DNA from 2 places in the Paraburkholderia sp. BR10872 genome. Region 2 is predicted to be linked to the other one. Evidence: predicted binding sites of a transcription regulator. Region 2 holds the regulator's gene; the other holds the start of a gene.
The links. Region 2 encodes FliA, which starts transcription of late flagellar genes. Its sites were predicted from a motif close to CTAAAGTTTNNNNNNNNNNNGCCGNTA; they were not measured.
Positions count from the first base shown of each region.

Region 1 (14,876 bases), on a different contig from region 2:
GGAGGAGCAGATGAACGAACGCGCCGCGCAAATCGTAGCGTTGAGCGCCGTGACGCTGACCGTCAGCGACATCGCGCGGTCGGTGCCCTTTTACGAGGCACTCGGCTTCGAGCGGAGAGACGGGCCGGCGGTGCCGGGCTTCGCGTCGTTCGAACTGGGCGGCGCGGCCGGCGTTTGCTATCTGAACCTGCTGGAGGGACCGCACGGCGCCGTGAACGGCTGGGGCCGCGTGGTCCTCCACGTCGCTGACGTGGACGCGTTCTACGCCCATGCACTGGCCGCGGGCGCGAAGCCCGAATTCGCACCGCGCGACGCGCCATGGGGCGAGCGCTATTTCCATCTCGTCGATCCGGACGGCCACGAGCTGAGCTTCGCCAGGCCGCTTACCTGAGCCGCCGCAATGCATTTGAAATATTCGTGACACTCGCTGCGCCGATAGTGGCGCGAGTTGACAGCATATCGACCAAGGAGAGAGTCGCCATGAATGAACTGGACCGCACGATGGATGCCGAACAACGGGATGCGCAAGAGCAGGAGGCCGAACTGCATCGTCGTCGGCGTCTGGATGAAGAGCTCATCGACGCCTATGACGAAGAGCTCGAGATGGAGGTCGACGACCGGCTGCAGGAAAGCGGTCTGCAGATCAGCGACGAGGCGCGTGCGCTGCGCCGCGTCTATTTCCGCGAGCTGATCCGCCTGCAGGGCGAACTCGTGAAGATGCAGGACTGGATCGTGAGCACGGGGCACCGGCTCGTCGTGATCTTCGAGGGACGCGACGCGGCGGGCAAGGGCGGTGTCATCAAGCGCATCACGCAGCGGCTGAACCCGCGCATGTGCCGCGTGGCGGCGCTGCCTGCGCCGAACAACCGCGAGCGCACGCAATGGTATTTCCAGCGCTACGCGCAGCATCTGCCCGCGGGCGGCGAGATGGTGCTGTTCGATCGCAGCTGGTACAACCGCGCAGGCGTGGAACGCGTGATGAACTTCTGCACCGACGACGAATACGAAGAGTTCTTTCGCTCCGTGCCCGAGTTCGAAAAGATGCTCGTGAGGAGTGGCATCCAGATCGTCAAGTACTGGTTCTCGATCACCGACGACGAGCAGGAAGTGCGCTTCCAGAGCCGCATCGACGATCCGCTCAAGCAGTGGAAGCTCTCGCCGATGGACCTCGAAAGCCGCCGCCGCTGGGAGGCCTACACGCACGTGAAGGAAGTGATGCTGCAGCGCTCGCACATTCCCGAGGCGCCGTGGTGGGTCGTGCAGGGCGTGGACAAGAAGCGCGCGCGCCTGAACTGTATTCACCACTTGCTGAGCCAGGTGCCGTATCACGAGATCGAGCACCCGCAGGTCACGCTGCCGGCGCGCGTGCATCATCCGGATTACATTCGCCAGCCGGTGCCGCAGGACATGATCATTCCGGAAATTTATTGAGGGGTTGGCCGCTTTCGATCTGATCGAGGGCAAGCGCGACGATTTTGGGATGCCCCTGGCGCAGTAACAGCGTGCGGCAAGACGCTGAAAATCTCGATCGTCTGAACGAAGGCGCACGACGCAACAAAAAGCCGCGCTCCCCTCGCAGGGAGCGCGGCTTTTCTCTGGCCTTTCGTACTCAGAACACGTGCTTGAACACCCAATAGAGCGCGCCAGCCAGCACGATCGAAGCGGGCAGCGTGAGCACCCATGCCATCACGAGGCTGCGCACCGTATTCCATTGCAGGCCCGAGCCGTTCGCGGCCATCGTGCCCGCCACGCCCGAGGAGAGCACGTGCGTGGTCGAGACCGGCAGACCGTACACGTCCGCCGCGCCGATCGTCACCATCGCCACGACCTCCGCGCAGCCGCCCTGGCCGTAGGTCAGGTGCTGTTTGCCGATGCGCTCGCCCACCGTCACCACGATGCGCTTCCAGCCCACCATCGTGCCGAGCCCCAGCGCGATCGCCACGGCCACCTTCACCCATGTCGGGATGAATTTCGTCGCGTGGTCGATCTGGCTGCGGAAGTTGTTGATGGACTTCAGGTCGTCGGCCGAGAAGGGCACCGCCTTCTGTTTGTCGAGCAGGCGGATCGCCTCGGAAATCACGTACATGTTGTTGCGCACGTTATCGACGACCGATTGCGGCACTGCCGCGAGCGAGCCGTAACCGCGCACCTGTTCGGTCACCTGGTTCGACAGCGCGGCAAGCGCGGGCACCGTCGTGCTCGACAGGGCGCGGCGGCCGATGAAGCGTTCCACTTCGGCGCGCGGATCGGCGGGCGCGGCCACGCCGTTCGTATAGCGCTCGAGCGCGCGCGTGGCGTCGTGCGCGACGGCGATGAAAGTCTGCGTCTGTTCGGCCGTGACGGCGCGGTTCAGCGCGTAGGCCGTGGGCACCGTGCCGATCAGGATCAGCATGATGAGGCCCATGCCCTTCTGGCCGTCGTTGGAGCCGTGCGCGAACGACACGCCCGTGCACGTGAGGATCAGCAGCGCGCGGATCCAGAACGGCGGCGGCTCCTTGCCCTTCGGCTCCGCGTAGAGCTCGGGCACGCGCACGACGGCCTTGAGGATGAGCAGCAGCAGGCCGGCCAGCAAAAAGCCGACGATCGGCGAAAACAGCAGCGACTTGCCCACGCCGAGCGCCTGGCTCCAGTCCACGCCGCTCGTGCCATTCGCGCCGTGCATGAGCTGGTTCATGAGGCCCACGCCGATGATCGAGCCGATCAGCGTATGTGAGCTCGACGAAGGCAGGCCGAAGTACCACGTGCCCAGGTTCCAGATGATCGCGGCAATGAGCAAAGCGAACACCATGGCGAAGCCCGCGCTGCTGCCCACCTGCAGGATCAGCTCCACAGGCAGCAGTTGCAGGATGCCGAAGGCCACCGCGCCGGTGGAGGTGAGCACGCCGAGGAAATTCCACGCGCCCGACCACATCACGGCGATATTGGGCGAAAGCGAGTGCGTATAGATGACGGTTGCGACCGCATTCGCGGTATCGTGGAAGCCGTTCACGAACTCGAAGCCGAGCGCGATCAGGAGCGCGATGCCGAGCAGGATCCAGGGCATCGCCGAGCTTTCGCGCACCGGCGAGAGGTCGTCGGCGAGATGCATCCCCACGTACACGGCGCCTGCGGCGATGACGACGAGGAAGGCGAGCAGGCTGGCGTTGCGCCCGCGTGCGGGGGCGGTGCCCGGTTGCGGTGACAGGGAAAATTCTGGCATGGCAGGCGGGCTCCTGGGGGAGGGAGTGGGCAAAGGTTTCGCCTCCGATCGTGAACTGCCCAGGTGTCCGTTTGATGACGGATTCGTGCCAGCCATGCCCGATGCATGCCCGACAGACCGGCGCTCCTTCGAATCGCGCCGTCAGCAGTCAGCAAGAGGATTGCGCAGATGCCAAAACGGGTTCTTTCGCTGCGTCTTCTGGTGCACCGCTGGGCCCACGGGCGGGCGAAGGCGGCGACGCGCCTGATCGGCAACTATCCCTTCTTCGCGGGGCTTTCCGGCACGCTCGTCGCGACGGTGATGGCGATCCTCACCTACGCGGCGCTCTACGAGGGCCGTGCCGAGGAGTTGCGCCACGCGCAGGAGAATTCGCGCAACCTCGTGCAGCTCATCAGCAACGACATTGCGCGCAACGTCGAGATCTACGACCTGTCGCTACAGGCCGTGGTCCAGGCGGCGCAGCAGCCGCAGACCTGGAGCATGCCCGAGGCGCTGCGCCAGCGCGTGCTGTTCGACCGGGCGACGGCGGCGTCGAGGCTGGGCGGCGCCTATGTGATCGACGCCAAGGGCCATGTGATAGCCTCGCACAGCAACGCCTTCGACGTTTCACCCGCCGGCATTTCGTTCGCCGACCGCGATTACTTCATCGCGCAACAGCGCGACCCGCATGCGGGCCTGTTCTTTTCGAAGCCGTTCCATTCCCGCCTGCGCGGCGGCGCGCTCACGATCGGCCTCACGCGCCGCATCAACGCGCCCGACGGCTCGTTCGCGGGCGTCGCGCTGCTCGGTGTGCGCCTCGACTATCTCGAGCAACTGCTCGAGCACATCGACCTGGGCCCCGGCGGCCATCTCTTCATTCTGATGCGCGACGGCACGTTGCTCGCGAGCAAGCCGCCCTCGATGCGCGGCGCCGGCTGGAGCTACGCGGACCTGCCGAATTTCGCGTTCTTTTCGCGTCGCGACGCCGGCACCTACACGTCGCACTCGGCAATCGACGGGGTCGAGCGCATCTACACCTTTGCGCATGTAGGCAACTCGCCGTTCATCGTCGTCGTGGCGCCCGCCGTGGGGGACGTGCTCGCCGGCTGGCGGCGGCGCAGCTATATCGCCCTCGTGATGACGACGGTGTTCGGCGGCGCGTGGGTCGCGGTGTCGTGGATGCTCGCCTTCGCGCTGCGCGACAAGGTGGTGGCCGAGGGCAAGCTCGTGCGTCTCGCGGTGACCGACCCGCTCACGGGTCTTGCGAACCGCCGCGCGCTCGACAGCCGTCTCGCGGAGGAATGGCATCACGCGGTGCGCGAACGCACGCCGCTTTCCGTGCTGTTTTTCGACATCGACCACTTCAAGCTCTTCAACGACACCTACGGGCACGCCGCCGGCGACGAGGTGCTGGTGTTCGTGGCCGGGCGCATCGCTGCAGGATCGCGGCGCGCAACCGATCTCGCCGCACGCTTTGGCGGCGAAGAGTTCGCGGTGGTGCTGCCGGGCACGGCGCTCGACGCCGCGACGCGCATGGCGGAAAAGATCCGCAAACGCATCGAGTCGGACAATCTCACGCTGAGTGGTACGCACCATGGGTGCGTGACGGTGAGCGCGGGGTGCGCGAGCTGCAATCCGCCGGAGGGCGGCAGCGGCGCGAAGCTGCTGGCCGCCGCCGACCGCCTGCTCTACGAGGCCAAGGAAGCGGGCCGCAATCAGGTCCGGTCGCAGCAATGCACGGGCGATGGGGCACAGCCGCTGGTGGATTCCGAAGCCGGAAGCCGAGGCCGCGATGCACCCGCAACGCGAGGCTGAGGCGCGCCGGCTTTCGTGCGGCGCGCGACGCCCGCCATGCCGTTCAGCGCGCGGACTTCGACAGCCGGTGGCCGAGGCCGAGGTTCGAGACGATCTGCCAGGTATAGACGCGCGAATAGTGCACGCCAAACTGGCGGCCGATCAGCTCGCGCACGCGGCTGTTGGTCCACGCATCGCTCGCAAAGCCGTGCTCTCGCGCGGAGCCGTGCAGGGCGCTCGCGATCCAGCCTAGCGCGGCCTGATCGAGCACTGAAGGCCGGCCGCCCACGCTCATCTGCTGGAGCGCTGCAAGGCCGCCGTCCTCGACGATGGACTTGTATCGCCTCACCGTCTGGGCGGAAAGGTGGAGTGAGTCGGCGACGCTATTCACGGTCGCGCCTTCCATCAACATCTGGCCGGCGGCCATTCTTCTCGCGACGCTCGGCAGGTTCTCGGTTCGGGTAAGCATGTGTTCACTCGTCGACGAAAGATTCCGGACACGCGGCATTGCGGATGTGCCGCTCCTGTAACCCTTCCTGCAAGCGGGTCTTGTCGCTTGCCATGGACCCGGCGCCGGTGCGGTGACGCGGGGGTCATGACGGACGGCGAAATCGACGCCCGGTGAAGGGCGCTTGTTGCGAAACGCCTCGGTGTTCCGCAGCGGATATTAATAATTGTTTTTGTAGGGAATGTGTATAGCTAGCGGAAAAATAGTCTGCTTGACTTGTGGATAATCCTGAACTAATGGAAAAAACAACCGACTCGCGTGTGTCAACAATGGGTGCCGCCATTTCGCACGGACTCCGCAATGCGAAGTTTGCTCCCATTGCAGCCAGTTAACCTGACTTAATTGCTCAAACATTGGAAAGCAACACTTTTCCTTGTTTTGTATGACTAAATCGGTATTCAGCATATATTGAGTTGAAACGGTTTTATCCAAAATGAATTAATAGCGACGATCGCACCTTTAGATGTTTGTTAGCGTTTTTGAGGTGCGCGGCAAACAATGGCATGGTCCAGCGCGGGTGATGACGGCTATGGGGCAATTTCAGGGAGTGATTTCGCTTTTTTGTGCAGAATGGTTTTCGCAAACATTTCGAATCGATTGCAATGCAGATTGGATTCGAATGAACGAATGCAGAATGCCGGATTCGCCGCGCAGCGTATCGCGTGGCGAAACGGGTCCCTGAATCCCTCGGGCCGCCAAATGCGTCCGTGCGTTTCGTCAAACGACGCGCGGCCTGGGCGGCGGCCCGCTTTCTGGCCGCTGCGGATGAACCAAGAACTCGACGAAAAGGTAGGTCGTTTGTTGCGCCGCGCTGCGAGCCGGCGCTCGCTCGTGCCGTACGGTGCGTTTCATGCCCTGTTCGCGGGCGACGTGCCGTTGCGGGTGCGTTACGAAAAGCTCGAGGCGGCCGCGGCCGCGTTGTGCGCGCCGCACGAGGCCGACTATGCCTCGCTGCTCTCGACCGATTCGGGCCTGCCCGGCCCGGACTTCTATACGCGCTTCAAGCGCTTGCATACCGAGCGCTATTACGAAACGCTCGGCGCGGACCGGCACCGCATGCTGCGGCTTGCCGAAAAGCGCCAGCTCGCCAACGAGGAACGTGAGCGTGTGTATGCCCATTACCTGCGCTGTGCGGCCGAAGAAGCCTGCATGAACAGCGCTTGATGCGTGCGAGCGGCGCCATGCCGCTCTCTTGCCATTCACGATCCACACAAGGAGGCTTCATGTCCACGCGCTACCATTCGTCCGCGCCGCTGCTCGGCGCCATACTCGTGCTTGCCCTCGGCGTGTCGCCGCATGTACCGCTGTTTGCGCAGACGGCGTCCGATGCCGCGTCCGGGAGTGCGCCCAACGCCGCGCTGCAGATCGGCGAGGTGCAGACCACGGCGACCGTCGTGAGCATCGACGCGGCCACCAACTCGGTCACGCTGCGTGGCGCGCGCCGCAACCTGGTGACGGTCGCCGTCGATCCCGCAGTCGGCGATGTGAGCAAGCTCAAGCCCGGCGATCATGTGAACATCCTCTACAAGGAGGCGTTGCTGCTGCGTGCCGAAAAGCTGGCTACGAGGGGCATCCGCTCGCGCGTCGATACGGTCGCGACCACGCCCGCTTCCGGTGGCATGACGGCGACGGCGCGTAGCGTGCAGGTGATCGCGACGGTGGAGAAGATCGACCGCAAGAGCCGCAAGGTAGCGCTGCGCGGACCGAACCGCACGGTCGTGGTGGTGGCGCCGCCGGACGTGCCGCTCGAATCGATCAAGGTGGGCGACAGCATTCGCGCCGACTACGTGGGCGCGACCGCCGTGCATGTCACGCGCGACGGCCGGAACCTGCAGTGAGGCAGCGACGCCCGGGCGGCGTGCGTTAGTCGGCGCGATTGCGGTCGCGCACGAGGATCGACACGTAGATCGCCGTGCAGACGATGATGACGGCCACGCCGGCAATCACCTTCTGGTGGTCGAAGTTGATGAGCCCGACCACTGCGATGGCGATGCCAGCGGCAGAGCCGAGCGTGCCCATTGCGGCCACGAAAATGCGCACCTTGCTCCAGACGCGATGGCGCCGCTCGGGACCTGCGCCTTCCATAAACCGATGCAGTCGATCAAACATGGCGGCTCTTCCGGGTTGGGTAGAAGACGGTCATGCGGGCGCGAATGACTGCGCGGCGCGGACCAGATCAAGTATAGCCAGCCCATTATTACGCGTTCTTTCCATTGCCTGCGCGCTCACGCGCCGGAATTCCCGATCGTTTTTTGCGCGCGTTTAAGTTTGTCTTAATTTTGGCTCGCCATGATGGAGCGGTCGGGTCGATTCGATAGTTCGATTCGCGGTTGTTCTTCACGTCCCCTGTTGGCCGCCGATTCACTCGGCGGCCTTTTTTTCGTCTGCCGTCGACGTTTGCTAGCGTCGATCACCGCGCATTCAAGCCTTATTTGTGATTCGTCGCGAGGGCGCCCGCGCTGTTTGCACCGCCAAAGAGCTGTGTCAGATATTGCTGGTTGTTGTTCATGATCGACATGAGGTTATTGAGCGCGGTGAACTGGCGGTTGAATTTCGCAGTGAGCTGGGTTGCGCGCACATCGAGCATCGACGACTGCTTTTTGATGTCGTCGAGCTCCTTGTTGATGGCCGTGCTGCGTCGCTCGATGATGCCGCTCGACTGCACGTAAGGCGTAATGGCGCTGTTGAGCTTCGTGGTCAGGCCGCCGCTGCCGAACAGCGCCGCAATCGCGCTGTTGCCCGGTTGCAGCGCCTTCTTGAACGTCTCGTCGTCGATCTCGAGCTTCCCGCTCTTGTCGAGCTTGATGCCGATCTCGCCCAGCGAATGGGTCACGCCGTCGCTGCCCTTCACGCCCGCCGAAACGAGCGCCGGCAGACTCGCCGCGAGGGTGCGCGCGATCGAGTCGCCGAGCAGCGCGCCTGCTTGCGCGCTCGTCGAACCGGTTGCGGCCGTATAGGAGGTCAGCCCGTTCAGGGCATCGACGTAACTGTTGTACGCCTTCACGAAGTCGCGGATGGATGTGCCCGTCGCTTCGGTGTCGGGAGCGACGGTGAGCGTTTGCTTCGTGCCCACCGAGGCGCTTGCAAGCTTGATCGTGATGTCGCTCACCACGCCCTCGAGGGTGTTGCTCGCGCTCGTGACGCGCGTGCCGTCGATGCGCAGCTCGGCGTCGCCGGCTGCCTCGACTTCGCGCATCTGCGAGGAAGCGAGCCGCGTGTCGACGCCCGCGCCCGCCTGCACGTCGATCGCGTTGGCCGCTCCGGTCTTGTTCGCGGTCAGCACGAGGTGCTGGCCGTCGGCGCCGTTGACGATCGACGCCGTGACGCCTGGGTTGTCCTTCGCCCGGTTGATCGCCGCGACGACGTCGGTGAGCTTGTTGCTGCCCGCAGCGATCGTCAGATGCATGGACTTGCCGCCCATCGCGATGTCGAGGCTGCCTTCCCCGAGCGTCTCGCCCGTGTCGAAGCTGTCCGAGGCGAGCTTATGCGCTGTCGCGAGGCGATCGACTTCGACCGTGAAGCTGCTCGCCACGGCGTTCTTGCCGGCCACCGCGCTCAAGCCCTTGTCCTTCTCGCTCGTCGTGACGGTGAAGCGCTGCAGCGCGGCGCCGTCCTTGAACGGCTCGAGCGCGGTCTGGAGCGAAGCGAGCGCCGACTTCAGCGTGCCGAGCGCCGACAGCGTCGTGTTGCTGGCGGTCTGCTTCGCACTGAGGATGGCGCTCGGCCCCGCGATCTTCGCGTTGACGAGCGCCTTGACGAGCTGGTTGACGTCAAGTGCGGAGTTGGTCGCGCCGCTGATGATCGACTGGGCGGCGTCGCTCAGCGCGCTGTTCGCGCTGGCGGTCGTGGTGTTCGTGATCGTGCTTGCCATGAAAGAAGTCCGTTCGTTCTGGTGCGTCGAGTCGACGGAACGCGCGAATGCGCGGCCATGCTTTCATTACGGCAAGCTTTCATGAAACTTTATGAAAGAAATGAAAAGATTTTGAAAAGTGCGCGATCGGCATTGCGGCGGCAGCCAGCCGCCCGCCTCAGACGGGCTCGGGGAAGCCCGAGCGGCCTTGCGTGAGATCGGTGAGCGTGGTGCGCGCGGCGTCCACGGCGGTGGCGGGCAACTGGATCGTGAGGCGGACCGTCATGGTGTACTGGCTTTGCACGAGCGTGAACTGCTCCTGGTCGATCCAGTGGCGCACGCGGGTTTCGTCGGGATAGCCGAGTTCGACGGTGAGGCGCGCCTGCGCAATGCGCTCGACGCGCTCGGCCCCCTGCAGGGCGCTGGCAATGGCGTCGGTATAGGCGCGCACGAGGCCGCCCGCGCCGAGCTTCACACCGCCGTAATAGCGCACCACGGCGGCGAGCACGCCGTCCAGGTCGCGATGGCGCAGCACTTCGAGGATCGGGCGTCCGGCGGTTCCGGAGGGTTCGCCATCGTCGGACATGCCGGACTGGCCGCCCGCGAGCAGCGCCCAGCAAACGTGCGTGGCGGTGGGGTGTTCGTCGCGCAGACGGCGGATTTCGGCCATGGCCGCTTCGCGGTCGGCAACGGGAATGGCGTGCGCGATGAAGCGGCTCTTGCGGACATCGAGTGCCGCGGTGACGGGATGGGCGAGGGTGAAAGTTGGCACAAGCGGGGTGGCACTGCTGGCGAAACCCCCATGTTAACCGATGCTCATGGGCCGGCTTTCGACGTCCGTCCCCATATCTTGCCAGTTTGCGTAATGGTTCTTTGCGCCGGATGCTAGTGACGCCCCGGCCTTCAGCCCGGATAATGCACGGCATGACGGATCTAGCTCTGGCTGGAGCGAAGCCGAACTCCTCATTCGGTGATCCGTCATCGTTCCTTCTCTCGCGGCGCCGCTGCATGTTCCGGCAGACGCGATTCTCCAAAGCACAGAAGCCAAAAAAATCCCCGGTCGGACTGTGTCACGACCGGGGGTCACAAGGCTCGCCTGTTCTCAAGAGGCAATCCCACCTTACGTCCGCAAAATTGCGGCCGCAATCGGAAAAAAAACCTGGTGCGCGTGACACCCGAAGGGCGCTAGTGTTCTCATTCGCGCGCAAAAAAATCCCGGCCATCGCTGGCCGGGCAATGAGAATACACCGTGCGCTCCGGGGAACGAAACGCCCATCAACGTTACCCGCGCGCCGTGCGGCCGGCAACACTTCCGCATTACCTGCAATTACTGACATCTGCCTTTCCGGCCGCAGCCGGCGCGCGGCACGGCAGCCCGGATACGCCGTGTGGCGGGCATCGTGCTCACATTGTTTCGCATGCCGAACGATATCCATGCGTTCGCACACGCGTGCTGAAGTAAGGCGCCGAAATGCGCCGAGGCCGGTCTCCCTTGAGGGAAGACCGGCCTCGGTGTGCCGCTTCAGGGGCCTCCAGAGAAGGCGGCCCCTGGATCACGCGCGCATCACGCGCATCAGTAACGCGGCGGGGGCGGCGGACGATGGTCGTCCTCGCGGTAGCGCGGGGGACCCGGATCGTGCGGGTGATGGTGCATCCACTCGTCGTGTTCCCAATAGCGGTGGCCGTCGTAATAACGGTTCTCGTGCCAGCCGATCGAGACGTGCGCGTCCACCGGCATCATGTGCGGTTGACCGTATTGCGGCGCCGATTCGGCACGCAGCCCATACGGTGCGGACTGAGCGAAGGCGCTCGATGCGCCCATCAATGCGCCGCCGGCGAGCAGTGCTGCGGCGATGGCGCGGGCGGGGGTCTTCCAGCTCTTCGTGTTCATGAGTTACCTCCTCGTTGGTTGCGTCGTCAGTCACGCGGCATCGGGATGCCTTTGTGTTGCGACCACGGTTCAAAGCTTATCGGCCCGAAGCGGAGGAAAACGTGACCACTTGTAAGCTTTCGTTTCATACGATTCTTCATGCGAGAAAGGCTGCTTTGACAGTTGGCCCTTGATGCAGAAAGGATTAAGCGACGCACCTGACAATCGCGACCGAGCCACAGGGGGTCGGGGTGTCAACTGACGTTACATTCAGGCCGCGCGGGCCGCCTGAATGCGTCACGTCTACCGGCCAAGCAGGCCCCGATGTCGTTCTTACCGAGGTGTTTTCGGCGCGGGTGTTGCACCAGCCACGTCGATCGCGCTTTGCGAACCTAGTTGCGCGCGCAACTCATATTTTTGGATCTTGCCCGTGGCCGTGCGCGGCAGTTCGCCGAATCGCACGGCGCGTGGCACCTTGAAGTGCGCGAGAAAGAGCCGGCAGTGCGCGATGATTTCCTCGGCCGTGGCGCTCGCGCCGGGCCGCAGTTCGACGAACGCGCAAGGCACTTCGCCCCACTTCGGATCGGGCATCGCCACGACGGCGGCGAGCGCGACGGCCGGATGGCGATACAGCGTGTCTTCCACCTCGATGCTCGAAATATTCTCGCCGCCGGAGATGATGATGTCCTTGCTGCGGTCGGTAATGCGCACGTAGCCGTCGGGCGTCATCACGCCGAGGTCGCCCGTATGGAACCAGCCGCCGCGGAACGCCTCTTCCGTCGCGCGCTCGTTCTTCAAATAGCCCTTCATGCAGATGTTGCCGCGGAACATGATCTCGCCGAGCGTTTCGCCGTCGGCGGGTACGGGCTCCATCGTCTGCGCATTGCGCACGCTGACGCCGCTTTGGAGGTGATAGCGCACACCCTGGCGTGCGGCGAGGCGCGCCTGCTCCTCGTCGGGCAGCGTCTGCCAGCCCGCCTGCACCGCGCACACGGCAGCGGGGCCGTACACCTCGGTCAGACCATAGACATGCGTGAGTTCGATGCCGATCGCCTTCATCTTCGCGATCACGGCCGGCGCGGGCGGCGCGCCTGCCACCATCGTGCACACCGTGTGAGCGATGCCTTCGCGGTACTCTGCGGGTGCGTCGGCGAGCGCGCCCTGCACGATGGGCGCGCCGCAATAGTGCGTGACGCGCTCGCTGCGAATGAGGTCGAACACGAGCTTCGCGTCGAACTTGCGCAGGCACACGTTCACGCCCGCGCGCGCGGCGACGGTCCACGCAAAGCACCAGCCGTTGCAATGAAAGAGCGGCAGCGTCCAGAGATACACGGCGTGCTTGGGCATGTCCCATTCGAGGATATTGCTCACCGCGTTGAGATACGCGCCGCGATGGTGATAGACCACGCCCTTGGGGTCGCCCGTCGTGCCCGACGTGTAGTTCAGCGCAATGGCGTCCCATTCGTTGCGCGGCGGCTCCCAGGCGAACTCGGGATCGCCTTGCTCGAGGAACGCCTCGTAGTCGGTGGCGCGCGGGAAGTACTCGGGGTCCGCGGGCGCGATGTCGGCCACGCTGATGATCCTGAGGTTGGGGAATTCGAGCGCCGCGCGCTGCGCGAGCGCCGCAAATTCGGTATCGACGATCAACGCCTTCGCTTCGCCATGGCGCAGCATGAACAGCATGGTTGCGACATCGAGTCGCGTGTTGAGCGTGTTGAGCACCGCGCCGAGCATGGGCACGCCGAAGTGCGCCTCGACCATCGCGGGGATGTTGGGCAGCAGCACCGCCACGGTGTCGCCGCGGCCGATGCCCGCCTGCCCGAGCGCGCTTGCGAGTCGCCGCGTGCGCGCATAGGTTTCGCGCCAGTTGCGGCGGACGTCGCCGTGGACCACAGCCAGGCGCTCGCCATAGACCTCGGCGGCGCGGGCGATGAAATCGACCGGCGTGAGCGGCACATAATTGGCTTCGCGTTGCGCGAGCCCTTCTTCGTAGGGGTGCAACATGGCGGTGTCTCCGAACGGTTATTGGTGTGTCGATAGGATTCGCGCTACCGTAGCAGGGCCGCGCATGACAGTCTGTCGCCGGCGCGACAGAGCGGGCCGCGACGCACGGTCCGCCCGACAAGATCGACCCAAAGATTGACCTAACCCAGGAAAGCGCGATGTCGCAATCCATTATGCCCCCGGACGGGACACCGGCCGCCCGCGATTCTTGGCGCGAAGGCGAGCGCATCGACGCCGCCAACGCCGCGCGTCTTGCCTCGCTGTTCGAGCGCTACGCGTGGTTCCGCGGGCTCGCGCCCGAGCATCGCGAATGGGTGCTGGCGTCGTCGCATGCGCAGGGCTATGCCGCGGGCGCGATCGTCGCCGCGCGCGAAGCGCCCTCCGACTGGTGGCTCGGCGTGAGTTCCGGCCTCGTGAAGCTGGCGATCTTCAATGCATCGGGGCGCGGCTGCACGTTTTCGGGCGTGCCGCACGGCGGCTGGTTCGGCGAGGGCAGCGTGATCAAGCGCGAGCCGCGCAAGTATGACGTGATCGCGCTGCAGCCGTCGCTCGTCATGGCCGTCGCCACCGAGACGTTCCACCGGCTCATGGACTGCAGCCTGCCGTTCAGCCGCTTCGTGATCCATCAGCTCAACAACCGCATGGGCGAGTTCATCGCGTTGATCCAGAACAGCCGCTTGCTCGACGTCGATGCGCGCGTCGCGCAGTCGCTCGCGCAGATGTTCAATCCCGATCTTTATCCCGAGACGGGGCGGGCGCTCGACATCTCGCAGGAGGAGATCGGCATGCTGGCGGGCGCGTCGCGTCAACGGATCAATCAGGCCCTGCAGACGCTCGAGCGGCAGGGGCTCGTCGCGCTCTCGTATAACCGCGTGGACGTGCTCGATCTCGACGGGCTGCGCGCATTTGGCCGCGACCAGATCTGAGGACCGCAGAACTCCTTATCAATCTTGCGAGGAATGGAAGACTCTCTCCCTCGCTAGCCGGTTTTTGTGCGTGGCCGCGCTGCGTAGACTTTGCTCATCGAATTCATACGGAGAGCATGGTGAAAAACGCAATGCTGCGCGCGGCGCTGGTGTCGATGATGGCGATCGTTCCGGCGGTCTCGTTCGGTCAATCCACCGGCACGCACAACGGTCCGGTGACGCGGGCCCAGGTGCTGCAGGAATTGGTCGATCTGGAGTCGGTGGGCTACAACCCGGCTTCGGCGAACGATGCCACGTATCCGGAAGATGTGCAGAGCGCCATGCGCCGGCTCGCCGAAAAGCGCGCCAACGAAGCGCGTCTGGCGCAGGAGCAGGTCGCGCAATCGGGTTACGGCGCGCCGCCCGCACCCAATGCAGAAGCGGGGGCGCCCGCCGTGTCGGGCAGCGAGCCGCCGCCCGCGTATCGCCACCATTGATTGCGGCGCTAACCGCGCCCTGAGCCGGCCCGGGTGCCGCTGGCACCCTTGGCGCTCTCGGGGCCGGCCGCGACATCGGGCGGCACGCCGAGCAACTGGAGTGTGCCGGCCGTCACACCCGAAAATACCGGCCCCGCAACCGTGCCGCCATAAAATGCCTTGCCCGCCGGATCGTCGATCATGACCGCGACGATCACGCGCGGCGCGCTCATCGGCGCCATGCCGACGAACAGCGCCCGATAGCGGTTCTTCGCATAGCCCGCGCCGATC
Region 1 is NZ_JBFRCN010000029.1:56,234-71,109, reverse strand. Features, by position in the region: gene AB4Y43_RS22320 (VOC family protein) at 11-391, shown strand; gene ppk2 (polyphosphate kinase 2) at 502-1,431, shown strand; gene AB4Y43_RS22310 (inorganic phosphate transporter) at 1,610-3,199, opposite strand; gene AB4Y43_RS22305 (diguanylate cyclase) at 3,368-4,993, shown strand; gene AB4Y43_RS22300 (helix-turn-helix domain-containing protein) at 5,037-5,441, opposite strand; gene AB4Y43_RS22295 (hypothetical protein) at 6,246-6,644, shown strand; gene AB4Y43_RS22290 (hypothetical protein) at 6,704-7,318, shown strand; gene AB4Y43_RS22285 (DUF2964 family protein) at 7,344-7,589, opposite strand; gene fliD (flagellar filament capping protein FliD) at 7,909-9,351, opposite strand; gene AB4Y43_RS22275 (YigZ family protein) at 9,509-10,102, opposite strand; gene AB4Y43_RS22270 (hypothetical protein) at 10,904-11,221, opposite strand; gene AB4Y43_RS22265 (acyl-CoA synthetase) at 11,534-13,204, opposite strand; gene AB4Y43_RS22260 (Crp/Fnr family transcriptional regulator) at 13,378-14,130, shown strand; gene AB4Y43_RS22255 (DUF4148 domain-containing protein) at 14,250-14,606, shown strand; gene AB4Y43_RS22250 (peptidoglycan D,D-transpeptidase FtsI family protein) at 14,615-14,876, opposite strand, start outside.
Region 1: fliD (flagellar filament capping protein FliD) is a predicted target of FliA. The motif match lies at 9,418-9,444, and genes of this name have one in related genera.

Region 2 (14,876 bases):
TGTCGTATGCCGAGGTGCCCGATACGCGCAACGTGAAGGTGGTGAACGTGATCGGGGCGCACTGATCGCGCTGCCGTATCTGGACGAGAAAAAGCCCGCTTCTTGCGGGCTTTTTCGTTAGCCGCGCCGCGTGCGAGCCTTTCTGCACGTAATTTTTGCCTGTGCGCAGCTCCGCCACCGATTCCGCGAATTGCCCGCATTTCTCCGCCCTGATCCATCGATCATGGGGGGCTCACCTTCGAAATAATTCCAACATCGGAAAAGGCCTTGCACAGGACGCCAGGCCGGCAGCAATCCAGCGCCATTCCAGCAACAGACGACCGGCGGCGGCATTGGCCGCTCACCTCATCAGGGGCTTAGCTTGAACATTCGCAAATTCATCGGTGGCACCAGCCGCGACGCGTTACGGCTCGTACGCGAAGCGTTGGGTGCGGACGCCGTCGTTCTGTCGAACCGTACGCTCGACGACGGCAGCGTCGAAATCGTCGCGCTCGCGGACCGCGATCTCGCGGCGATCGCGCCGGCCGATGCTGCCGCCGCGCAAAGCCTGGGTGGCCTCGTGGCGCAAGGTGGTCAAGGCGCCCCGTTCGCGCAGCCCTCCGCCGCCATGACGCAGATGTCGCGCACGCCGCGCAGCGCGCCTGGCGCCGCTCCCGCGGCGCTCGCCGCCCCGGTGGGCGGTGCGAACCCCTACGCGAGCGGCATGCCGGACGTGTTCTCGTCGGTGTTCGGCGCGAGCCCGGAAGTGGGCGCCGAAAACGGCGGCGCGAGTGCCGACGCCGATGCCGATGGCGACCAGGCCGCCGACACCGCCGTCTCGCTCGGCAAGGAAGCGGCGGCCGCGTCGGCCGCCATTGCGCCGCTTTCGGCTTCGTCGCCTTCTTCGCGCGCCGCGGCAGGCCAGCAGGCCGCGCAATCCGCGATGCCGCCGACGCTGCAATCCGCGATGCAGGCCGCGCAATCGCAGCAAGCTGTCCCGCATGCGCATTCGCCGCTGCAAATGGCGCTGCAGGCCGCGACCGACTCGCTCGCCTCGCCGGCCTTTGCACCATCGTTTGCGTCCACGGCGCCGGCCGCCAACGCCAACGCCCAGGCCGCCGCACGTGAAGCCGCAGCGCGGCTCGAACAGGCCGCCGCCGCGCAGACGAGCGACGCGCCGCGCACGATGGCCGAATCGAACCCCTGGCTGATCGACCACGCCCGCCGTATCGCGAACCAGCAGAACGCGCCGCGCGTGCCGGGCATGACGCCTGCCACCGCCGCCGCGCGCGGCCTTGGCAGCGTCGCCGATCCGGTGCTGCCGCCCGACGTTGACGCCAGCACGCCCGACTGGGCGCTCGAGGCCGCTCATGTCGCCGCGCGCCGCGCCGCGCAGCGCCTCGGCCACGGTCCGGAAGCGGCGGGCCCCGCACCCGGCAGCCGCAATGCGCAGGGCGCCGATGCGGCGCAAAGCGTGAGCGAAGCGATCCGCGCGCGCATCGAGCAGGTCGTCAACGAAACCGTGATGAACGAGCTCGCCTCCATGCGCGGCATGATGGAAGAGCAGTTTGCGGGCCTCCTGTGGGGCGAGCGCCAGCGCCGCAGCCCGGTGCAGGGCGCGCTCACCAAGCAGCTGTTCGCCGCGGGCTTCTCGGCGCAACTGGTGAAGATGATGATCGACCGGCTGCCCGACGTGCAGACCGAAGAGGCCGGCATGGAGTGGCTCCAGTCGGTGCTCGAATCGAACCTGCCCGTGCTCGAAGACGAACAGGCGCTGATGGAGCGCGGCGGTGTGTTCGCGCTGATGGGCCCGACGGGCGTGGGCAAGACCACGACCACCGCGAAGCTCGCCGCGCGCTGCGTGATGCGCTTCGGCGCGAGCAAGGTGGCGCTGCTCACCACCGACAGCTACCGTATCGGCGGCCACGAGCAACTGCGCATCTTCGGCAAGATCCTCGGCGTTTCGGTGCACGCGGTGCGCGACGGCGCGGACCTCCAGCTCGCGCTCACCGAACTCAAGAACAAGCACATCGTGCTGATCGACACGATCGGCATGAGCCAGCGCGACCGCGCCGTGGCCGACCAGATCGCCATGTTGTGCGGCGCGGGCCGCCCGGTGCAGCGCCTTCTGCTGCTCTCGGCGACCAACCACGGCGACACGCTCAACGAAGTCGTGCAGGCCTACCAGAGCGGCCCGGACAACGCGCCGCTCACGGGCTGCATCCTCACCAAGCTCGACGAGGCGACCAACCTCGGCAGCGCGCTCGACACCGTGCTGCGCTACAAGCTGCCGGTGCATTACGTCTCGACGGGCCAGAAGGTCCCCGAGAACCTTTACGTGGCGACGCGCCGCTTCCTGATCCGCAGCGCTTTCTGCATTCCGCGAGAGAGTTCGCCGTTCGTGCCGCACGAAGACGATATCCCGGCGCTGCTGTCGGCACTCTCGACGCGTACGAATTCGCAGGCTCCCGAGGTCAGGTTTGGATAAGTTCGTAATCGATCAAGCTGAAGGGCTGCGGCGGCTTCTCGCGCGTGAAGGCTCGCGCGTGGTCGCAGTGACGGGCGGTGCAGGTTCGCCCGGACGCACGACCACGGTGGTCAATCTCGCGGCGGCGCTCACCGCGCAGGGCAAGGACGTGCTCGTGATCGACGAGTGTCTGGGACCCCGCTCGGTTTGTGCGCTGGTGGGCGGTGTGCGGGGCGCAGGCAACTTCGCCGCCGTCGTGCGCGGCGAGCGCACGCTTGACGAAGCCGTGGGCCGCCATGCGCTCGGCTTCGGCGTGCTGGCCGCCTCGCGCGACAATCGCGCGCAGTACACGTCCGCCCAGCTGCAGAAGGTCATTTCGGGCCCCGCGGACATCGTACTGATCGACGCGCAGCTCGACGCCGATGGCGCGCTTTCGCCGCTCGCCATGCATGCGCACGATGTGCTGATCGTGATGCGCATCGGTGCGCAGTCGATCACGGACGCCTACGCGTGCATGAAACGGCTGCACTTCGCGCATGCGATCGCGCAGTTTCGCGTGCTCGCGAATCATGTGGCGAACGCGAGCGACGCGCAGGCCGCGATCGAGAATCTCGCAGGGGTGGCGAGCCGCTACCTGAGCGTGTCGCTCGACAGCGCCGGAAGCGTCGCCGCCGATCAGCACATGGCGCAGGCGCTCAGGCTTGCGCGCTGCATCGTCGATGCGTTTCCGTCGACGGCCGCCGCGCGCGATTTCCGCCACGTGGCCGCCGAGCTGCCGCACTGGCCGATGCGACCCGCGGTCTCGGCGTGCTCGCCGGCCACGGCACGCGCCAATGCACTGTTCGGCGCGAAGGACGAAGAACATGAAGCGGCGGGCCATGCACCCGCCGACGATCCGGACGGCGCGCCGCAAGCCGGCGTCCAGCCCCACGCTACCCATGCAACAAACGCCGCACACAGCACGCTCGCCGCGAACGCCGATTCGTTCGTAGCGGCCGTGACGGGTGTGCATCCCGCACCCAACGCAACATCCGCGTCCGCTCCGGCCCATGTGGGCTGGCGGACCGATACGCCCGCGCAGCGGACGTCGCCGCAGCACGTCTGACGTGCGCACGACGACGCCAACAGGGAGATGAGAAGTGGAGAGCACGATGTATAACGCTCAAGGAAAAATTTCGCAGGCCGACGTGCTCGCGAAATACGCGCCGCTCGTCAGACGGCTCGGCTTGCAGCTCGTCGCCAAGATGCCGGCGAGCGTGGACCTCGACGACCTGATCCAGGCCGGCATGATCGGCCTGCTCGACGCGGCCAACCGCTACAAGGAAGATCAGGGCGCGCAGTTCGAGACCTACGCGAGCCAGCGCATTCGCGGCGCAATGCTCGACGAGCTGCGCAGCAACGACTGGCTGCCGCGCAGCCTGCGCCGCACCTCGCGTGAAGTGGAAAGCGCGGTGCACAAGGTGGAGCAGCGGCTCGGGCGCTCGGCGAGCGAGACGGAGATCGCCGAGCATCTGAGCATGCCGCTCGACGAGTATCAGAGCATGCTGCAGGAACTGCATGGCAGCCAGCTCATCTACTACGAAGACTTCGACCGCTCCGCCGAGGACGAACCGTTCCTCGACCGCTACTGCGTCGATCATTCGGACCCGCTTTCGGCGCTGCTCGACGACAGCCTGCGCGGCGCGCTCATCGAGGCGATCGACCGGCTGCCCGAGCGCGAGAAGCTGCTCATGTCGCTCTATTACGAGCGCGGCATGAACCTGCGCGAAATCGGCGCGGTGATGGAGGTGAGCGAGTCGCGCGTGTGCCAGCTGCACAGCCAGGCGGTGGCGCGCCTGCGCACGCGGCTGCGCGAGATGTCGTGGGCCGGCCAGGAGAATTGAGGCGGTAGACGGCGCGCGCGGCGGCCAGCGCGAGCGGGACTGAAGTTGCAATGAAAGAGCCGGGGTGCGAGAGCGCCCCGGCTTTTTTGTTGGCGGACTGGACTCGCGCGAAACAAAAAAGCCGAAGCATCACTGCTTCGGCTTTTGTCTTTGGCGGACGATCTACGCGCGCTTACAGCCCGAACGCCGGCAACCGCCCATCGGGACCGTACAGCATCGAGCCGTTGCCCGTTTCGCCGCGCAGGATCGAGAGCGCGCGACGGTTATGCTCCATGCGCGTGCGGATCATCATGCCAATGGTGAGATTCTTGCGGCGCGCGCGCTCGGTCGACCCCTTGAGCAGCGCCCACTGACTTGCCAGACGCGCGTCGCCGTCGCAGGCCATTTCGATGCCCTTGCGGCCGCCCGGCAGGCCGAGGCCGGCCAGTTGCGCGTCGCGCGCTTTTTCGAGGCCCGCGAGACGCTGCGTGAGCGTCGTCTTCTGCTCGACGATTTGCGGGAGCGCCTCCATGCCATCGGCCGACACGAGCGCCTTTTCTTCATAGGCGAGCAGCGACGCGAACGCCTCGACCGTGGCGTGTTCGTCGATCAGTGTGGCCAACAGGGCATCTTTCATTGCAAGGCACCAAAAAAAGCGAGGTTTGCGCGGCGCTCGCGCATCGGGCGTCAGTTGCCCGACGTCGGCTTCATGAGGTCGCGCGCGGTCTGGATCACGCCGTCGGCGATCTTGCCGGAGTCGATCTGCAACGTGCCGTTGCGGATCGCGTCCTTGATCGACTGCACGTGCGCCGTGTCGATGTCGGCGGAACCGCTCGCCGCGAGCGAGCGCATCGTCGACGAGAGCGACGACAGGCTCACGTTCGCGCCGCCTTGGGCGGCGGCGGTCGTGCCGCCTGCCGCGCCGGAGGTGGTAGCGGTGTCGGTGCTTACGCCGGTCGAATCGGCTTGCGAGCGCGCGAGGCCATCCTGCAGCGTGCGCGGATCATTGCGGGTGGAGGAGTCAACTTTCACGATGGGCGTTCCTGATCGATTTGACCTTGATAACGGCACAGGTCGGGCCGAACTTTAGCCGAAAAATCCCACCGTTACATGCTGTTACGTGTGCTGGCGCACAAAGCCGGAGACGGCCGGATCGGGCCGCCGGACGGGGCTCGGCGCGCCCTGATCCGGCCCTTGCCAGCGCTTACCGGCCCTAGATCTGCACCTGCACGGTACCCGCGTCCTTGACCACGCCCGAGATGATCTGGCCGCCGCTCGTGCGCACGCGCACCTGCTGGCCCGGCTCGGCGTTGTTGAGCGCGCTGCCCTCGGCGGAGATCGTGAAGTTGCTGCCCACGGCAATCACCTTGACCGTCTGGCCGATGACCACCGAGGCGGCGCTGCGCAACATGTCGGTGCGCAGCGGCAGTCCCGCGGAAATCCGGGCGAGCGCGACGGCGCCGGTCGCCTGGTTGGGATCGGTGATGATGGTCTGCGGCAGGTTCGCGAGGTCGCCCGCGCGCGGCATGAAATCGGCGGCCGAAAGCGCTTCGCCCGCGCCGATCTGGCGCGAGGCCACGTAGTAGGTCACGTCCACCGCAATGCGCGCGCTCACATAGAGCGTCCACGGCTTCGCGCCGATGCAGCGCACGCCCACGGTCGTGTGGCCATAGGTGCGCGCGCCCGGCGGCATGAACGGCTCGAGTGACGTGCAGGCTGCGAGGCCACGCGGAAACACCGGCGCGACCGTGATGCTCACGTGGCCCGGCAAGCCAGCCGACTGCTGCTGCAGGAAGGCGAGCGCGGCGGCGCGGATCGATTCGCCGTCCTGCTGGCCCGGCGGCGTGGCCTGCACGTTCGTGGCGACGGCGCTGGTATTGGGATTCGGCGGCGCGCCGGCGCTTGCGCTGGCAACCGGCTTCGCGAGCGTCGCCGCGCCGGCGTCCACGACCACCGGGGCGACGCGGTTCGCGGCGGTAGACAGGTTCACGCGCTGCAGCGTGCCCGAATTGTTCGCGTTGGCCGCCGGCACGCGCATGGGCTGGGCGCTCGCGCCCGGCGCGGGAACCGTGACGATGCGCGGCGCGTCGCCTTGGGTTGCGCGCTCGCCGGGACCCGGTATCGTGATCATGCCGTTCGACTCGACGCCCGCGCGTGCATCCTCCGGCACGCCGCGCGAATTCAGATCGGCGTAGCTGGCCGCGCGCAGCGGTGCGGCCTCATTGGCGGGAGCAACGCTGGCCACAGCCGCGGCGGGCTTCTTCGCATTGCTCGCGAGCATCGCGTTCATCTGCGCGGCGTCGGCGCCCGAGCGGTCGCCGGGGCCCGCAATGAAGATCTGGCCGCCGGCGGCTTCAGATTGCGCCGGAGTTTGTGCATGAGCGAGCGTGCCGCCAAAGAGCGCGCTGCCAAGGGCGCAGGCCAGCACGCACGTCCAGGACGCGCGCCACGACAGCGCGCGCGCACGCCGCTCCAGGCCGTCGTGCGGCCTACGGAAAGGGGCAGTCTGCGGCATTGTCGTTCTCCATCGATTGCATTGACACGCCTCGCATTCTAGGCGGCGCCCCCCGCGCGCTTGCGTCGAATAGAGGGGCGCTTTACCGGCTATTCGTCCGATTGGTTCTTGCCACCCCCGCCTAATATTCCACTCCATGCGCAAAGGCCTTCGGACCACGCGCCTAACGTTTGCGCCGGTTTCCCCGCCGCCTGGCGAGCCCGCCGCGCTCACGCCGAATCCTTTTCGTTTCACGGAGAACGCCCGATGCTGGACAAACTCGATGCCGAATTCGCCTTTGGGCGCGAAGCGCTCGATGTGCGCGCCACGCGGCAGGCATTGATCTCTTCGAACATCGCGAACGCCGACACGCCGGGTTACCAGGCGCGCGACGTGGACTTCGCGGCGTCGCTCGCCGGCGCGCTGCGCCAGCAGGGCGCCGGCGGCACGGTGGGCATGAAGGCCACCTCGGGCGGCAACGCCCAGCCGCTCGCCATGGCGCAGCCCGCGGGCGTGACGAGCGGCATGCAGATGGCGTCGACCAAGTCGGGCCACATGGCCGGCGACGCGAAGCTGATTCCGACGGGCGGCCCCGCCGACACCTACAAGAGCCAGCTCATGTACCGCACGCCGGTGCAGCCCGCGCTCGACGGCAACACGGTCGATCTCGACACCGAGCGCGTGCAGTTCGCCGACAACGCGCTGCACTTCGAGTCGGGCATGACGGTGGTCTCGCAGCAGATCAAGACGATGCTCTCCGCGATCACCTCGGGTTCGAGCTGATCGCCGCTGGTAGCGCAGCCGGAAAACGCAGTAACGAAGCCATGAACGACCAACGCGCGCGTGACGCGCACCTGATGTGAGGTCTACGAAACCATGCCATCCCTGATGAACATCTTCAGCGTTGCGGGCTCCGCCATGACGGCGGAATCGCAGCGCCTGAACGTGACGGCGTCCAACCTCGCCAACGCCGACAGCACGACCGGCCCCGACGGCCAGCCGTACAAGGCGAAGCAGGTCGTGTTCGCAGTGAACCCGCTCGGCGGCGCGCGCACGGCCTCGGGCCAGCAGGTGGGCGGCGTCAGGGTGACCGGCGTGGTGGACGATCCCACGCCCATGAAAGAGACCTACGATCCCGACAATCCCTCCGCCAACGCGGACGGCTACGTGACGATGCCGAACGTCGATCCGGTGCAGGAGATGGTGAACATGATCTCGGCGTCACGCTCGTACCAGGCCAACGTCGAAACGCTGAACACGGCCAAGACGCTGATGCTCAAGACGCTCACGATCGGAACGTAAAGCGGCAACCTGAAGCACGGCAAGCCGCAGTCAGTACGGACACTGCAGTACATACAGAGACCAGCGGGCGCGAAATGAAGCAGCGCCTGCCACCACCACACGCCAAAGCACGAAGCGCAATCGAGGGAGAACGCGTTGAGTTCCAGCAACACAACCATCGGCGGCAGCACCGCCACCGTGTCGCAGCAACTGCTCGACACCATGAACGGCACGAGCTCGAGTTCGTCGTCGGCGTCGTCGAGCGGCACGAGCGCGAGCGACCTGCAGTCCACGTTCCTGCGGATGCTCGTCGCGCAGTTGCAGAACCAGGACCCGACCAATCCGATGGACAGCTCGCAGATGACCTCGCAGCTCGCCCAGATCAACACGGTGTCGGGCATCCAGCAGCTCAATACGTCGCTGTCGTCGCTCTCCACGCAGCTTTCGGCGGGCCAGAACGCGCAGGCCGCGCTGCTGATCGGCTCGACCGTGCTCGCCCCGGGCAGCAGCGCCGCCGTGTCGAGCGGCAGCGCGCCGCAGCTCGGCGTGACGCTGCCTTCGGCGGTCTCGGACGTGAAGCTCACGATCACCAATTCGGCAGGCCAGGTCGTCAACACGCTCGACCTCGGCGCGCAGTCGGCCGGCACCGTGCCGGTCACCTGGAACGGCAAGGACAGCTCGGGCAATACGGTCGCCGACGGCACCTACACGATCAGCGCCAGCGCGACGACCAACGGCCAGTCAGCCACGGCAACCGCGCTCGTCGCGAGCCAGGTGCAAGGCGTGGTCCAGAAGTCGGACGGCACCCCGAGCCTCTCGCTCGCCAACGGCAAGACCGTCGCGCTTACGAGCGTCGGCGCCATTCTCTGAACACGATAAACGCGGAGTAGACAACCATGGGCTACCAGCAAGGATTGAGCGGCCTCGCCGCGTCGTCGAACGACCTCGACGTGATCGGCAACAACATCGCCAATGCGAACACCGTCGGCTTCAAGCAGAGCACGGCGCAGTTCGCCGACGTCTACGCGAACACCATCGCGACGTCGGTGGGCAACCAGATCGGCCTCGGCGCCTCGCTCCAGACCGTGCAGCAGGACTTCGCGCAAGGCACGATCAGCACGACGGGCCAGGCGCTGAACGTCGCCATCAACGGCAACGGCTTCTACCAGATGTCGCACAACGGCACGATCACGTATTCGCGTAACGGCGTGTTCCAGCTCGACAAGAACGGCTTTATCACCGACGCGTCGGGCAACGACCTGATGGGCTATGCCGCCAGTTCGACGGGCGTGATCAATACGGCGCAGACCGTGCCGCTGCAGGTGCCGACCACCAACATCGCGCCGGTTGCGACCAAGAACATCACGGCGCAGCTGAACCTGAACGCGCAGGCCACGACGCCTACCACGACGACCTTCAGCGAAACCGACTCGACGAGCTACACGTATTCGACGTCGGTCACGGCTTACGACACGCTCGGCGGCGCACAGACGGTCAACATGTATTTCGCGAAAGACGCGACGAGCGGCCAATGGGACGTGTATGCCGGTCAGCCGGGCTCGGTGACGAAGCTCGGCACCGCACAGTTCAGCTCGTCCGGCGCGCTCCAGAGCATCACGGCCAGCGCCCCGGCAACGACCAACGGCACCACGTCGTTCAGCTTCAACATCAACCCGACGGACGGCTCGACGAAGCCCCAGTCGCTGACGCTCGACCTCGCGGGCACGACGCAGTACGGCTCGGCCAACGGCGTGAACAACCTCGCCCAGGACGGCTACGCGAGCGGCACGCTGTCGAACTTCTCGATCGCCGCGGACGGCACCATCACCGGCAACTACTCGAACGGCCAGACCATGTCGCTCGGCCAGATCGTGCTCGCCAACTTCAACAACCCGAACGGCCTTTTGAACCTGGGCGGCAACCAGTTCCAGCAAACGGCGGCCTCGGGCGTCGCGCAGGTCTCCACGCCGGGCAGCACGAACCACGGCACGCTCACGGGCGGCGCGCTCGAAGCGTCGAACGTCGACCTGACGAACCAGCTCGTCGACCTGATCACGGCCCAGCGCAACTATCAGGCGAACGCGCAGACCATCAAAACGCAGCAGACCGTCGACCAGACGCTGCTGCAGATGTAACGCGGCTAACCACGTACCGGGCACATCATGGACCGACTGATCTATACCGCGATGACGGGCGCGAGCCAGGCGCTCGAGCAGCAGGCCGTCGTCGCGAACAACCTCGCGAACGTCTCGACCACGGGCTTTCGCGCGCAGCTCGCCAACTTTCGCGCCGTGCCGATGTCGTTCGGCGACGGCTCGACGGTGAACGACCAGACCACGCGCACCTACGTGCTCTCGGCAACGCCTGGCTCGGACATGACGCCCGGTGCGATCTCGCATACCGGCAACCCGCTCGACATCGCGATTCAAGGCCAGGGTTTCATGGCCGTGCAGACGGCCGACGGCAACGAGGCCTATACGCGTGCGGGCAATCTGCACGTCGATGAAAACGGCCAGCTCGTCACGGCCAACAACCTGCAGGTGATCGGCGGCGGCGGCCCGATCGCGGTGCCGCCGGGCTCGGCGATCACGATCGGCAAGGACGGCACGGTATCGGCCATCGCGCCGGGCAGCCCCGCCAACGCGATCGCCATGATCGACCAGATCAAGTTCGTCAACCCGCCGGCAGGCGCGATTACGCGCGGTGACGACGGCCTGTTCCACACGTCGGACGGCAACCCCGCCGACGCGGACCAGACCGTCCAGGTCGCAACCGAGTCGCTCGAGGGCAGCAACGTGAACCCGGTGGCGGCGATGGTCTCGATGATCACCAACGCGCGCCAGTTCCAGATGCAGACCAAGCTGCTCCAGAACGCGGACCAGAACGAGCAGAGCGCGAACCAGCTGCTCAACTTCAGCTAAGCCATTTCAAGTTAAATGAAGGCCGCCTCGCGCAGCGCGAGGCCGGACCGGGAGAAAGACACCGTGAACCGATCGCTCTACATCGCCGCCACCGGCATGAACGCCCAGCAGGCGCAGATGGACGTGATCTCGAACAACCTCGCGAACGTGAGCACCAATGGCTTCAAGGGCTCGCGCGCGGTGTTCGAGGACCTCATGTACCAGACGCTGCGCCAGCCGGGTGCGAACTCGACCCAGCAAACCGAACTGCCTTCGGGCAGCCAGGTGGGCACGGGCGTGCAGCAGGTGGCGACCGAGCGTCTCTATACGCAGGGCAACCTGCAGCAGACCGGCAACTCGAAGGACGTGGCGATCAACGGCGCCGGCTTCCTCCAGGTGCAGATGCCCGACGGCACGACGGCCTACACGCGCGACGGCTCGTTCCAGACCAACGCGCAAGGCCAGCTCGTGACGGCGAGCGGCTACCAGGTGATGCCGGCGATCACGGTGCCCGCCAACGCCACCTCGCTCACCATCGGCAGCGACGGCGTGGTCACGGTCACCACGCCGGGCTCGAGCAACAACACGACCATCGGCACGCTGCAGCTCGCCATGTTCATCAACCCGGCCGGCCTGCAGTCGAACGGGCAGAACCTGTTGTCGGAAACGGCATCGTCGGGCGCGCCCACGGTTTCCACGCCGGGCCAGAACGGTTCGGGCACGCTCAACCAGGGCTACGTGGAATCGTCGAACGTGAACGTCGTGCAGGAACTCGTGAACATGATCGAGACGCAGCGCGCCTACGAAATCAACAGCAAGGCGGTCACCACTTCTGACCAGATGCTGCAAACCCTCAGCCAGATGCAGGTCTGAGGTTTCCCTGGTTAATCAAGTCGGTGAAGAATATGTCGCAGTCCGTTCGAAACCATCCTCGCATCCGCGCGCGGCATCCGGGCACCCCCCGGGCGTTCGTGGCGGCTGTGGCGCTCGCGATGCTGGCGGGCTGCGCCTACCTACCCAACCGGCAGCCGATCACGCAGCAGCCCATGACGGCCGTGCCGCCCCCGCCGCCCGCGAACACCTCGCCGGGCGCGATCTACAACCCCGGCTACGCGGGACGGCCGCTCTTCGAGGACCAGCGTCCGCGCAATACCGGCGACATCCTCACGATCGTCATCTCCGAAAACATCAATGCGACCAAGTCGTCGGGCGCGGCCACCAAGCGCGGCACCAGCGCCAGCTTCTCGGGCACCGCGAACTTCCTGCCGGGCTTCTTCAACCGCGCGAACCTGAATACGACGGGCGCGAACCAGTTCGACGCCACGGGCGGCGCGAACGCTTCGAACACGTTCACGGGCGTCATTACCGTGACCGTGACGAACGTGCTGCCCAACGGCAATCTCGTCGTGTCCGGCGAGAAGCAGATGCTCATCAACCAGGGCAATGAATACGTGCGCTTTTCCGGCGTCGTCAATCCGAACACCGTTGCCGGAGACAACTCCGTGCTATCGACCGACGTCGCCGACGCGAAGATCGAATACTCCGCGAAAGGCGTGATCGACGAGGCCGAGACGATGGGCTGGCTGCAACGCTTTTTCCTGAACATCGCGCCATGGTGAAGATCCGCTTCCATCGTTCGCGCCGCTCGCGCATGAAGGACGTGCTCGCCGCGCTCGGCGTGGCATTCGGCTTCGTGGTGGCCTGCGGTGCGCTCGTCGCCTACGCGACGCCGGCGCGCGCCGAGCGAGTGAAAGACCTCGCGACCTTCCAGGGCGTGCGTGACAACCCGCTCATCGGCTACGGCCTCGTGGTGGGTCTCGACGGCACCGGCGACCAGACGACCCAGGCGCCGTTCACGACGCAGACGCTCGCGAACATGCTCGCGAACCTCGGCATCTCGATCAACAACACGTCGAGCTCGTCGGGTTCCTCGTCGACGCTCAACAACATGCAGCTGAAGAACGTCGCCGCCGTGATGGTGACGGCCGTGCTGCCGCCGTTCGCGCGGCCGGGCGAGCAGATCGACATCACGGTGTCGTCGCTCGCCAACGCGAAGAGCATTCGCGGCGGTACGCTGCTGCTCACGCCGCTCAAGGGCGCCGACGGCCAGGTCTACGCGCTCGCGCAGGGCAACGTGGCCGTGGGCGGCGCGGGCGCCTCGGCCAACGGCAGCAAGGTGCAGGTGAACCAGCTCGCCGCGGGGCGCATTGCAGGCGGTGCGATCGTCGAGCGCGCGGTGATTTCGCCGGTTTCGCAGCAAGGCGGTCTGCTCACGCTGACCGTCAACGACATGGACTACGACACGACGCAGCGCATCGTCTCGGCCGTCAACAACATGTTCGGCCCGGGCACGGCCTCGCCGCTCGACGGCCGCACGATCCAGGTGCACGGGCCGGCCGATCCGGGGTCGCAGGTGGGCTTCATCGCGCAGATCCAGGACCTCAACGTGAATCCGGCCACGCCGGCCGCGAAGGTGATCCTGAACGCGCGCACCGGCTCGATCGTCATGAACCAGATGGTGACGCTGGAGAGCTGCGCGGTCGCGCACGGCAATCTCTCGGTCGTCGTGAACACGCAGACGGCGGTGAGCCAGCCCGGCGCGTTTTCCAACGGCCAGACGGTGGCGACGCGGCAGTCGCAGATCCAGCTGAAGCAGGACAACGGGTCGCTCAAGCTCGTAACGGCGGGTGCCAATCTCGCCGAGGTCGTGAAAGCGCTCAACGCGCTGGGCGCCACGCCGGCGGATCTGATGTCGATCCTGCAGGCGATGAAGGCGGCGGGCGCACTGCGCGCCGACCTCGAGATCATCTAAGGGGTGCAACTTGGATAATACGAAGAACATCGGCGGCGGCAGCCTCGACCTCACCAACCGCTTCGCGCTCGACGTGCAGGGTTTCGACTCGATGCGCGCCGCGGCGAACGCCTCGCCCCAGCAGGGCGTGAAGATGGCCGCGAAGCAGTTCGACGCGGTCTTCACGCAGATGATGCTCAAGAGCATGCGCGACGCGACGCCCGACGACGGCCCGCTCGACTCGCACGACGGCGCGCAGTTCACCTCGATGATGGATCAGCAGCTCGCCCAGCAGATGTCGAACAAGGGCATCGGCGTGGCGAACGCGATGCTCAAGCAACTCATGCGCAGCATGGGGGGCGCTGCCGGTGCCGATGGCGCGGGTGGTGCCGGTGGTGCGGGCGGCGTGGCGGGCGCGATCTCGGGGCTTTCGGGCAAGGACGCGAGCGAGGGCAACCTCGCCATGCTCAATGCGCTCGGCCGCGCCTACGGCAACACTGCCGCCAATGGCGCGCTCGCCAACGGCTCGGGCTACAGCGGCAACAGCGCGCTCACGCCGCCGGTCAAGGGCAACGGCGACGCTTCGGTGGACGCCTTCGTCGACAAGCTCGCCAACGCCGCGCAGCAGGCCAGCTCGACCACGGGCATCCCGGCGCGCTTCATTCTCGGCCAGGCTGCGCTCGAATCGGGCTGGGGCAAGCGCGAGATCAAGAACGCCGACGGCTCGGCGAGCCACAACGTGTTCGGCATCAAGGCGAGCAAGGACTGGACCGGCAAGACCGTCTCGACGGTCACGACCGAGTACGTGAACGGCCAGCCGCATCGTGTGGTGGAGAAGTTCCGCGCCTACGACTCGTACGAAGACGCGATGACCGACTACGCCACGCTGCTCAAGAACAATCCGCGCTACGCGTCGGTGATCAACGGCTCGAAGAGCGCCGAAGGCTTCGCGCACGGCATGCAGCGCGCGGGCTACGCCACCGACCCGCACTATGCGAAAAAGCTGCTGACCATCATGCAGCGGATGGCCTGACGATCGATTCGACGCCCGGCGCCGCGGTTGACGTCAATTAGGCAACCGCAAACGTTGGCTCGGCGCAGT
Region 2 is NZ_JBFRCN010000004.1:125,159-140,034, forward strand. Features, by position in the region: gene flhA (flagellar biosynthesis protein FlhA) at 1-65, shown strand, start outside; gene flhF (flagellar biosynthesis protein FlhF) at 362-2,467, shown strand; partial or broken gene AB4Y43_RS05230 (MinD/ParA family protein) at 2,460-3,242, shown strand; gene AB4Y43_RS05235 (RNA polymerase sigma factor FliA) at 3,598-4,329, shown strand; gene AB4Y43_RS05240 (flagella synthesis protein FlgN) at 4,502-4,945, opposite strand; gene flgM (flagellar biosynthesis anti-sigma factor FlgM) at 4,996-5,340, opposite strand; gene flgA (flagellar basal body P-ring formation chaperone FlgA) at 5,522-6,823, opposite strand; gene AB4Y43_RS05255 (flagellar basal body protein) at 7,070-7,585, shown strand; gene flgC (flagellar basal body rod protein FlgC) at 7,679-8,104, shown strand; gene AB4Y43_RS05265 (flagellar hook assembly protein FlgD) at 8,306-8,953, shown strand; gene flgE (flagellar hook protein FlgE) at 8,980-10,218, shown strand; gene flgF (flagellar basal-body rod protein FlgF) at 10,246-11,004, shown strand; gene flgG (flagellar basal-body rod protein FlgG) at 11,068-11,856, shown strand; gene AB4Y43_RS05285 (flagellar basal body L-ring protein FlgH) at 11,889-12,602, shown strand; gene AB4Y43_RS05290 (flagellar basal body P-ring protein FlgI) at 12,596-13,795, shown strand; gene flgJ (flagellar assembly peptidoglycan hydrolase FlgJ) at 13,806-14,807, shown strand.